DNA from 3 places in the Pseudomonas sp. NPDC078416 genome. Region 3 is predicted to be linked to each of the others. Evidence: predicted binding sites of a transcription regulator. Region 3 holds the regulator's gene; each other region holds the start of a gene.
The links. The regulator FliA, encoded in region 3, starts transcription of late flagellar genes. The targets are predictions, from matches to a motif close to CTAAAGTTTNNNNNNNNNNNGCCGNTAA.
Positions count from the first base shown of each region.

Region 1: ACQKEN_RS13340 (methyl-accepting chemotaxis protein) is a predicted target of FliA. The motif match lies at 1,695-1,722, and genes of this name have one in related genera.
Region 2: ACQKEN_RS01845 (methyl-accepting chemotaxis protein) is a predicted target of FliA. The motif match lies at 1,542-1,569, and genes of this name have one in related genera.

Region 1 is NZ_JBNNGV010000012.1:63,414-66,689, forward strand. Features, by position in the region: gene ACQKEN_RS13340 (methyl-accepting chemotaxis protein) at 6-1,631, opposite strand; gene ACQKEN_RS13345 (hypothetical protein) at 1,948-2,181, shown strand; gene ACQKEN_RS13350 (cell division protein ZapA) at 2,178-2,480, shown strand; gene ACQKEN_RS13355 (low specificity L-threonine aldolase) at 2,548-3,276, opposite strand, start outside.
Region 2 is NZ_JBNNGV010000001.1:398,784-402,059, reverse strand. Features, by position in the region: gene tatC (twin-arginine translocase subunit TatC) at 1-539, shown strand, start outside; gene ACQKEN_RS01850 (16S rRNA (uracil(1498)-N(3))-methyltransferase) at 536-1,243, shown strand; gene ACQKEN_RS01845 (methyl-accepting chemotaxis protein) at 1,606-3,276, shown strand, end outside.
Region 3 is NZ_JBNNGV010000004.1:8,783-12,058, reverse strand. Features, by position in the region: gene ACQKEN_RS06820 (chemotaxis protein CheA) at 1-195, opposite strand, end outside; gene ACQKEN_RS06815 (protein phosphatase CheZ) at 340-1,128, opposite strand; gene ACQKEN_RS06810 (chemotaxis response regulator CheY) at 1,148-1,522, opposite strand; gene fliA (RNA polymerase sigma factor FliA) at 1,764-2,507, opposite strand; gene fleN (flagellar synthesis regulator FleN) at 2,504-3,276, opposite strand, start outside.

The DNA.
Region 1 (3,276 bases), on a different contig from region 3:
GTTGCTTACACCTTGAAGCGCGCAACCATACCGTTCAAATCCACAGCCAGACGCGACAGTTCGTTGCTCGCCGCGCTGGTCTGATTGGCGCCGGTGGCGGACTGAGTCGACAGGTCGCGGATGTTGACCAGGTTGCGGTCCACTTCCCGAGCGACTTGGGCCTGCTCTTCCGCCGCGCTGGCGATGACCAGGTTGCGTTCATTGATTTCCACAACGGCGGTGTTGATGGTGTCCAGCGCAAGGCCGGCGCCCTTGGCGATGTTCAGGGTGGATTCGGCGCGTTCGGTGCTGCTGCGCATGGAGTTCACCGCCTGCTCGGTGCCGCCCTGGATACTGCCGATCATGCGTTCGATTTCGCTGGTCGACTGCTGGGTGCGGTGGGCGAGGGCGCGGACTTCGTCGGCCACTACAGCAAATCCGCGACCCGCTTCACCCGCACGGGCGGCTTCAATGGCGGCGTTGAGGGCCAGCAGGTTGGTCTGGTCCGCCAGACCGCGGATCACATCCAGCACCTTGCCAATGTCGCGGGACTCGTCCGCCAGGTTGCCGATCAAAGCGGACGTGCTTTGCACGTCGGTGCTCATGCGCTCAATGGCGCTGACGGTTTCCTGCACCAGGTCGCGGCCATCGCTGGCGGACGTGGTGGCGTTTTTCGACGCTTCCGAGGTGCTCACAGCGTTGCGTGCGACTTCTTCCACGGCGCTGGTCATCTGATTGACCGCAGTGGCCGCCTGTTCGATTTCGTCGTTCTGTTGGGACAAGCCACGCGCGCTCTCGTCGGTAACGGTGTTCAGCTCCTCGGCCGCTGAAGCGAGTTGAGTGGCCGAACCGGAAATACGCTGCAGGGTGTCGCGCAGTTTGGACTGCATCTTCAACATCGCGGCCAGCAAGCGGCCCGCTTCGTCAGTACCGTCCACCGTGATGGTGCGCGTCAGGTCGCCCTCGGCGATGTCCTCAGCGGCGTGCAGCGCCGAAGCGATAGGACGGGTGATGCTGTTGGTCAGCAGCCAGGCGAACAGCAAGGTCAACACAGTGGCAATGATCAGCAGCGTGACGACCATCGTGAAGGCGGTCGAATACTGTTGAGTAGCCGTCGCACTGGCTTCATTGACCTGTTGGGTGTTCATCTCGATCAACTTGGCGAGTGCGGTGTTCATCTGGTCCGAGTTGGTCTGCAGATCGGCGCTGAGCAGACGGATCAGTTCGGCCATGTCGTTGGCCTGACTCAGCGTCTTCATGCGGTTTTCAAGCTGGCGATAGTCGTTGAGCAACTGCACGTACTGGTCGTAGGCCGACTGCTCCGCCGGCTCGGAAATCAGCTTGACGTAGACGGCCCGGGCATCGTCGATCTGCTTGTTGCGCATGGCGAACAATTCAGTGGTTTTCTGCAGCGTGTCGGGGTCGCGGTTGAGCATCAGGCGATAGGACAGCACACGCAGACGAATACTGCCCTCGGTCAATTTATCCAGCGCCTTGATGCTCGGCACGCTGTTGGTGGCCAAGTCGACGTTGGCGTTGTTGATCTTGTTCATCTGCGACAGAGCGAAGATGCCCAGAATCAGCATCAGCAGGCCGATGACGGCAAATCCGAGAAAGGCGCGGGGGGCGATATTCAAATTACGTAGGGACATTACGGTTCCAGAGAGGCCGCGATCCATGCGAGGCGAAAGATAGAAGTGAGAAAGATGCGCGGGTTATCGGTCGGCCTCATGGGGACTTGATGCCACTGTCCTGCGCTGCGCGGTTATGTCGCAGCCATCTGATCTGACGAACAGCAGGAACAAGATCGCAAAAATGGAGTCAATCAGGGCCCTTATGCGTTTGCGGAATAGAGTGGTAGAGATGCTTGTTGGTCGGTGTAGTGGCGTGAATGCCCTGATTTCACTGGTAGCTAAAGTGACTTTTCTTTATCGTACGCGCCCTTTGAAATTTGCCTGAGATATCAAAATGTTGGAAGCATCCCTAAGCCAGTTGGAAAAGCTCGTCAGTGACCTGGTACAGCACAATCAGGAACTGCAGAACACGAACGCGCAACTCGCCGAAGAGTTGAAACAAGCCAGGGATGACAACGACAGTCTGCAGTTGAGTCTGATGGAGCAGGAAGAAAAACAGGGTGCGACGGCTGCGCGTATCCAGGCGCTGGTCGATCGCGCCACCAGTGTCAGCGCGGTTGACGCATGATCACCGATCAGGACGGCGCCAAGGTTATTTCCATCCTTGGCAACGACTACACGATCAAGGCACCTGCCGGCCAAGAGCAGACCTTGATGGACGCTGTGTCGATGCTGAAATCGGCGCTGTTTGAAACCAAGCGCAGCTACCCGACATTGATCGGCGATCGTCTTCTGGTGCTCGCCGCGCTGAACCTGTGTTCAAAGCAGATCGAACTCAAGCAGCACCACGCCGAAGCGCTGAGCCGTTATGAAGACAAGGTCAGCGCGACGGTCGAGGTGATCGAGAAGGTGATTGCTCAGGGGTGAGGCACCGGTTCAGTCCATCTGCAGACTGCTGATGGGCTGCGGCGTGCAAGCGATGAGCTGGCTGATTTCAGCTCCCCATCACCAATCGGATGTCGGCTGCCAGCTCGCGCACTCGCGCTTCTTCGGTGTCCCACGAGCACATGAAGCGCGCGCCGCCGACGCCGATGAAAGTGTAGAAGCGCCAGCCTCGTGCAGTCAGCGCAGCAATGGCCGCTTCCGACAATTGCAGGAACACGCCGTTGGCCTGCACCGGGAACATCAACTCAACGCCGGGAATATCCTTCACCAGATCCGCCAACAACTGCGCGCAGCTATTCGCGTGACGGGCGTGCTTGAGCCAGGCGTCGTTTTCCAGCAAACCCACCCAGGGCGCTGACAGGAAACGCATCTTAGAGGCCAGTTGACCGGCCTGTTTGCAGCGGTAGTCGAAGTCTTCGGCGAGCTTGTGGTTGAAGAACAGAATCGCCTCGCCCACCGCCATGCCGTTTTTGGTGCCACCGAAGCACAGCACATCAACCCCTGATTTCCAGGTCAGCTCGGCAGGCGAGCAACCGAGGAAGGCGCAGGCATTGGCAAAGCGGGCGCCGTCCATGTGAAGGTTCAGGCCCAGCTCCTTGCAGGTTTCGCTGATGGCTTTGAGCTCTTGCGGCTGATAGACACTGCCCACTTCCGTGGCCTGGGTCAGTGTGACCACGCGGGGTTTTGGGTAGTGAATGTCGGCGCGTTTGAGCGCGACTTCGCGAATGGAAGCGGGTGTCAGCTTGCCGTTCTCGCTGCGTGCGGTCAGCAGTTTGGA
Region 2 (3,276 bases), on a different contig from region 3:
TGGCGATGCCGGTGATCCTGTACCAGATCTGGGGGTTTATCGCCCCAGGCCTGTACAAGCATGAAAAACGCGTGGCGGTGCCGCTGTTGATCTCCAGCATCATCCTGTTCTATGCCGGGATGGCGTTTGCCTACTTCCTGGTCTTCCCGCTGATCTTCCACTTCTTCGCCAGCGTCACCCCGGAAGGCGTTTCGATGATGACGGATATCGCCAGTTATCTGGACTTCGTCATGACGCTGTTCCTGGCGTTTGGCGTTGCTTTCGAAATCCCGGTGGCGGTTGTGCTGCTGGTGTGGATCGGCATCGTCGACGTCAAATACCTGAAGAAGATTCGCCCGTACGTGGTGATTGGCTGCTTCGTGGTGGGCATGATCCTCACTCCGCCGGACATCTTCTCGCAGACCCTCCTCGCTGTGCCGATGTGGCTGCTGTTTGAAATCGGTGTGCTGTGCAGTTCGATGATCACCAAGCGTGGCGATCATGAAGACGACGAAAAAGCCGAAGACGAACAGAGCCAACCGCCAGCGACCCAGCCGTGAACCTGCTGTTGCTTGAGGACGCCGACTTCATCGCGGCGGACCGGGTGGTGCTGCGTGACCGGCGCCTCAAGCACATGCAGGAAGTGCATCGCAGCGAAGTCGGCGATAGCCTGCGGGTTGGTCGGGTGAACGGGCTGCTCGGTAGCGCACAGCTGCTGCGGCTGGAGCCTCGGGAGGCCGAGCTTTCGGTGAGCTTCGCGCACACCCCGCCGGCCAAACTCCCGCTAACGCTGATCCTCGCATTGCCACGCCCGAAAATGCTGCGTCGGGTGTTTCAGACCGTGGCGACGATGGGTGTTCCCAAGGTCATTCTGGTCAACAGTTACCGCGTTGAAAAAAGCTTCTGGCAGACACCCTTTCTGGAGCCTGCGGCGATTCGCGAGCAGTTGATTCTCGGGCTGGAGCAGGCCCGCGACAGCGTGCTGCCGGAGATCGTTATCGAAAAGCGCTTCAAGCCCTTCGTTGAAGACCGCCTCCCCGCGGTTGTTGAGGGCACGCTGGGATTGGTCGGCCATCCGGGTGATTTCCCGGCCTGCCCGCGCGCGGTCGAGCAGCCTGTCACCCTGGCCATCGGCCCTGAAGGCGGCTGGATTCCCTACGAAGTCGATCTTCTGCAGGCCTCCGGCCTGAATCCAGTCCAGTTGGGCGCGCGGATCCTGCGCGTCGAAACCGCCGTGACTGCGCTGCTGGCCCGATTGTTTTAATGCTGCGTTGAGCCTGCCTCGAGCGAGGCGCCTGGTTTGCTGCCGCTTCGCGGCAGTTCGCGGGCAAGCGCGCTCCTACGCCCTTCGGGCAAAATCCAAGGCAAAACGCCGACATCCGGACGCGCAGCACTCGCAATGAGCATCCGCGCCAGCGGCACTCCGCCTGACAATCAATACCGAACCCATCTCTGCCGATCAATGCCTGACCCGCTTCTGCCGAAGGCGTAGGAGCGCGCTTGCCCGCGATCGGCTGCGCAGCAGTCGTGAACCTGTCCACCCAGCCCTTCATCACCCCACGCTTCAGTTCCTCGCGCAGCGGCCGATGCACAGGCGTCCATAAAAACAACTCGCAAGGAATCATCATGTCTCGCTGGTTTGCCCAACGCCTTGGAAATATGAGCGTCCGTCTCAAACTGGGTATCGGTTTCGGCCTTGTGCTGTTGCTGACGCTGCTCATCACGGCGACGGGCTGGTCAAGCGTGAAGGCGGTGATCGAGCGCGGCGACAAACTGGGGATGATCTCGCAGATCAGTGAGCGGACGATGGATCTGCGCACGGCACGCATGGTGTATGAAACCCAATACAGCGCTGAAGCCGCGACGGCTGTCATGACCGCGCTGGACAACCTCGACGCTGACCTGAAAACCGCGCAGGGCATGGTAAAAGGCCTCGGCGATCTCAAGCTGCTGGACGCTCAGACTCAGGCCGCGGGCGATTACCGTCGCGCTTTTGTCGACATGACCAAGGCTATCCAGACTCGCGAAGCCAGCCGAAGCAACCTGGGCGCTGCCGCCGACGCCGCTGTTGATGTCGTCAACAAGATCGAACAGGCGTTGCTGCAGCACGACAACATCCTGCAATTCAACAGCGCGGTGGACGTCAGCAAGCAGATTCAGCAGGCACGCTTCCAGGTGCGTGGTTATACCTTCAGCGGCAATCCGGATTTTGAAAAGAACGCCACTGCGGCCATCGACGAAGCGATCATCGGGGTCAACACGCTGGCGGGCGATGTCTCTTCCCAATACATCTCGCAATTGCAAAAGGCCAACCTGGCGCTCAAAGGCTACCGCGCCGCTGTCGGCCAATATCGCGATGCGCAACAACTCAGCCGTCAGGCGCTGGAAAAGATGACCGGACTGGGGCAGCAGTTGCTCGATGTCAGCGATCAGTTGAGCGCCTCGCAAAATGCCAAACGTGACGCCGACACCGGTCAGGCCCAATCGACCCTTGGGATCGTTACGATAGTGGCGCTGATCCTCGGTGTTCTCGCCGCCTGGGTCATCACCCGGCAAATCACGGTGCCGCTGGGCCAGACGCTCGTTGCGGTCGAGCGCGTGGCGTCCGGTGATCTGACCCACAACTTAAGCGTCGACCGGCGCGACGAGCTTGGCCAGTTGCAGGGCAGCATCCAGCGCATGACCGTGGAGCTGCGCCAATTGATCAGCGGCATCGGCGAAGGCGTGACCCAGATCGCCAGCGCCGCCGAAGAGCTGTCGGCGGTCACCGAGCAGACCAGTGCCGGGGTCAACAGCCAGAAGATCGAGACCGATCAGGTGGCGACCGCGATGCACGAGATGACCGCTACCGTGCAGGAAGTGGCGCGCAACGCCGAAGAGGCGTCCGAGGCTGCCGTAGCCGCCGACCTTCAGGCGCGCGAAGGCGACAAAGTGGTCAATGAGGCCATTGCGCAAATAGAGCGTCTGGCGACCGAAGTCGGTCACTCCACCGAGGCGATGGCTGAACTCAAGCGCGAGAGCGACAAGATCGGCAGCGTCCTCGACGTGATCAAGTCCGTCGCACAGCAAACCAACCTCCTCGCCCTGAACGCAGCCATCGAGGCCGCGCGGGCTGGCGAGGCCGGGCGTGGATTTGCCGTGGTGGCGGACGAAGTGCGAAGCCTGGCGCAACGCACGCAGAAGTCCACAGAAGAGATCGAAGAGCTGATTTCAGGCCTGCAGAACGGCACCCGGCAGGTGGCGACGATCATGGACAACAGCCGCGAGCTTACCGTCAGCAGCGTCGAGCTGACCCGC
Region 3 (3,276 bases):
TTCAACCAGCTCGTTGAGCTGGAGGAAGCCGGCGCCCCCTTTTACAGTGTGAAAACCGCGAAAAATTGCATTGAGCAGGTCCGCATCGTCCGGCCGGCTTTCCAGCTCGACCAACTGCTCTGACAACAGCTCGAGAATCTCGCCGGCCTCTACCAGAAAATCCTGAAGGATTTCTTCATCGGCGCCGAAGCTCATTGGGGGGTGCTCCTAAAATTAACCGTCAAACCGATCCGGAGGCTGCACTGACGGCCTGCGCGCCTTGCTTTCGTCGAAGCATTGGCGCGCGGGTCCAGCAGCCACTTTCACAGAAAACCTGAAGTCCGAATAAGAATGACCGAATCAGAATCCGAGGCTGGATAGCAGATCGTCAACATCATCCTGTCCGGATACAACGTCTTCACGTTTATCGGCATGAATCTGCGGACCTTCACCCTTGGAGTGAAGTTTTTCTTGTTCTTTTTGCTGACGGAACACTTCCTGGTCGTGCTCGATGCCCGCGAAGCGGTCCACCTGGCTCGCCATGAGCACCAGCTTGAGCAGGTTGCGCTCGACTTCCGTGACCAGTGTGGTCACGCGCTTGATCACTTGACCGGTGAGGTCCTGGTAATCCTGCGCCAGCAGAATGTCGTTGAGATGCGCAGAGACCTCGGTGGTCTCCTTCTCGCTGCGGGTCAGGAACACATCGACACGGCGGGCCAGATCACGAAACTCTTCGGCGCTGATCTCGCGGCGCATGAAGCGTCCCCAATCGGCGCTCAACGACTTGGCATCATCAGTGAGCCCGTGCATCAGCGGCGTGCTCAGCTCCACCAGGTCCATGGTCCGGTTGGCCGCGTTTTCGGTCAGCCTGACCACGTACGACAGCCGTTCGGTGGCGTCGGTGATCTGGGAGACCTCCTCGGCCTGCGGCATGTTCGGGTCGATCTGGAAGTTGACGATCGCGCTGTGCAGCTCGCGCGTCAGTTTGCCGACTTCCTGATACAGGCCGCGGTCGCGGGTCTGGTTAAGCTCATGGATCAGTTGCACAGCGTCGCCGAACTTGCCTTTTTCAAGGCTCGCGACCAGCTCTTGTGCGTGTTTCTTCAGGGTTGACTCAAAGTCACCCATTGTCGAATCTTTGGAATCCATAGCGCCCTCGCAGCGGACATCAGCTATTGACGCGCTCGAATATCTTTTCGATTTTCTCTTTGAGCACTTGCGCAGTGAACGGCTTCACCACGTAGCCGTTCACACCGGCCTGAGCGGCTTCGATGATCTGCTCGCGCTTGGCTTCGGCAGTGACCATCAGCACCGGCAGGCTGCGCAGACGCTCGTCGGCACGTACCTGACGCAACAGGTCAATGCCGGACATGCCCGGCATGTTCCAGTCGGTGACGAGGAAGTCAAAGGCGCCGCTTTGCAGCATCGGCAATGCGGTGAGTCCGTCATCTGCTTCGGCCGTGTTGGTGAACCCAAGGTCACGCAACAGGTTTTTTATGATCCGCCGCATCGTTGAGAAGTCATCAACGATGAGGATTTTCATGTTCTTGTCCAATTCGACCTCCAAGCAGTCTTTAACGCGTTCAGCACCTGAACGCGCGTTCAATCAATACCGGCTCCGAACAGAAAGAGGGATTGAAATCGACCGGGACGAGCGCAGCGAAACCGGATCATCTACGACCCGGTTCGACCGACTCCTGCCGTGTCTCTTCTGCTTCCCGCTCAACGTCTTGCACAGCCGGTCTTACAAGCAAAACACGCAGGCCTCTCGGCCTGCGCCTGATTCATGAACGTGCGCGCCACTCGCCAAGACGACCGCGCAACCGCGCCGCGCATTGGCTGTGCAACTGGCTGACCCGCGACTCGCTGACACCCAGGACCTCACCGATTTCCTTGAGGTTCAGCTCTTCGTCGTAGTACAGCGACAGCACCAGGCGTTCACGTTCGGGCAAGTTGGCAATGGCCTCGGCCAGCGCAGCCTGAAAGCGCTCGTCTTCCAGATCCCGCGACGGTTCGAGGGACTGGCTCGCGCCGTCCTCGTGCAGCCCTTCGTGTTCGCCGTCCTGCAACAGGTCGTCGAAACTGAACAGGCGGCTGCCCAGGGTATCGTTCAAAATCCCGTAGTAATCGTCGAGACTCATTTCAAGTTCGGCAGCAACCTCGTGATCTTTAGCGTCACGGCCGGTTTTTGCTTCGATTGATCGAATCGCGTCACTGACCATGCGCGTGTTGCGGTGAACCGAGCGCGGTGCCCAGTCCCCCTTGCGCACTTCGTCGAGCATTGCGCCACGGATACGAATACCCGCGTACGTCTCGAAGCTGGCCCCTTTGGTGGAGTCGTATTTGGTCGAGACTTCGAGCAAGCCAATCATGCCCGCCTGGATCAAGTCCTCGACCTGCACGCTGGCCGGCAGACGCGCCAGCAAGTGGTAGGCGATTCGTTTGACCAGCGGGGCATAACGCTCGATCAGCTCATACTGGGAGTCTTTGGACGATTTGCTGTACATGCGATAGCCACTTGCTGTCATGAGACGGGCCCTGCGCTGGTGTGATGCACGAGGCGTTCTACGAAAAATTCCAGGTGACCGCGCGGGTTCGCCGGCAGCGGCCAGGTGTCGACTTTCTGCGCGATGGCCTTGAACGCCAGGGCACATTTGGAACGCGGAAACGCTTCGTACACGGCGCGCTGTTTCTGCACGGCCTTGCGTACGCATTCGTCGTACGGCACGGCGCCCACATACTGCAGGGCCACGTCGAGAAAACGGTCGGTGACTTTGGTCAGCTTGGCGAAGAGGTTGCGCCCTTCCTGCGGGCTCTGGGCCATGTTGGCCAGGACGCGGAAGCGGTTCATGCCGTAATCGCGGTTGAGCAATTTGATCAGGGCGTAGGCGTCGGTGATCGACGTGGGCTCGTCGCACACCACCAGCAGCACTTCCTGGGCGGCGCGGACAAAGCTCACCACCGACTCGCCGATGCCGGCGGCGGTATCGATGACCAGCACATCGAGGTTGTCGCCGATGTCACTGAACGCCTGAATCAGCCCGGCATGCTGCGCCGGGGTCAGGTGGACCATGCTCTGGGTGCCCGATGCCGCCGGCACGATGCGCACACCGCCCGGTCCCTGCAGCAGGACATCGCGCAGCTCGCACCGCCCTTCGATGACGTCAGCCAGGGTGCGTTTGGGGGTCAGACCCAACAATACGTCGACGTTGGCCAGACCCAGATCGGCGTCCAGCAACATGACGCGACGTCCCAGCTCGGCCAGTGCCAGTGAAAGATTCACTGAAACGTTGGTCT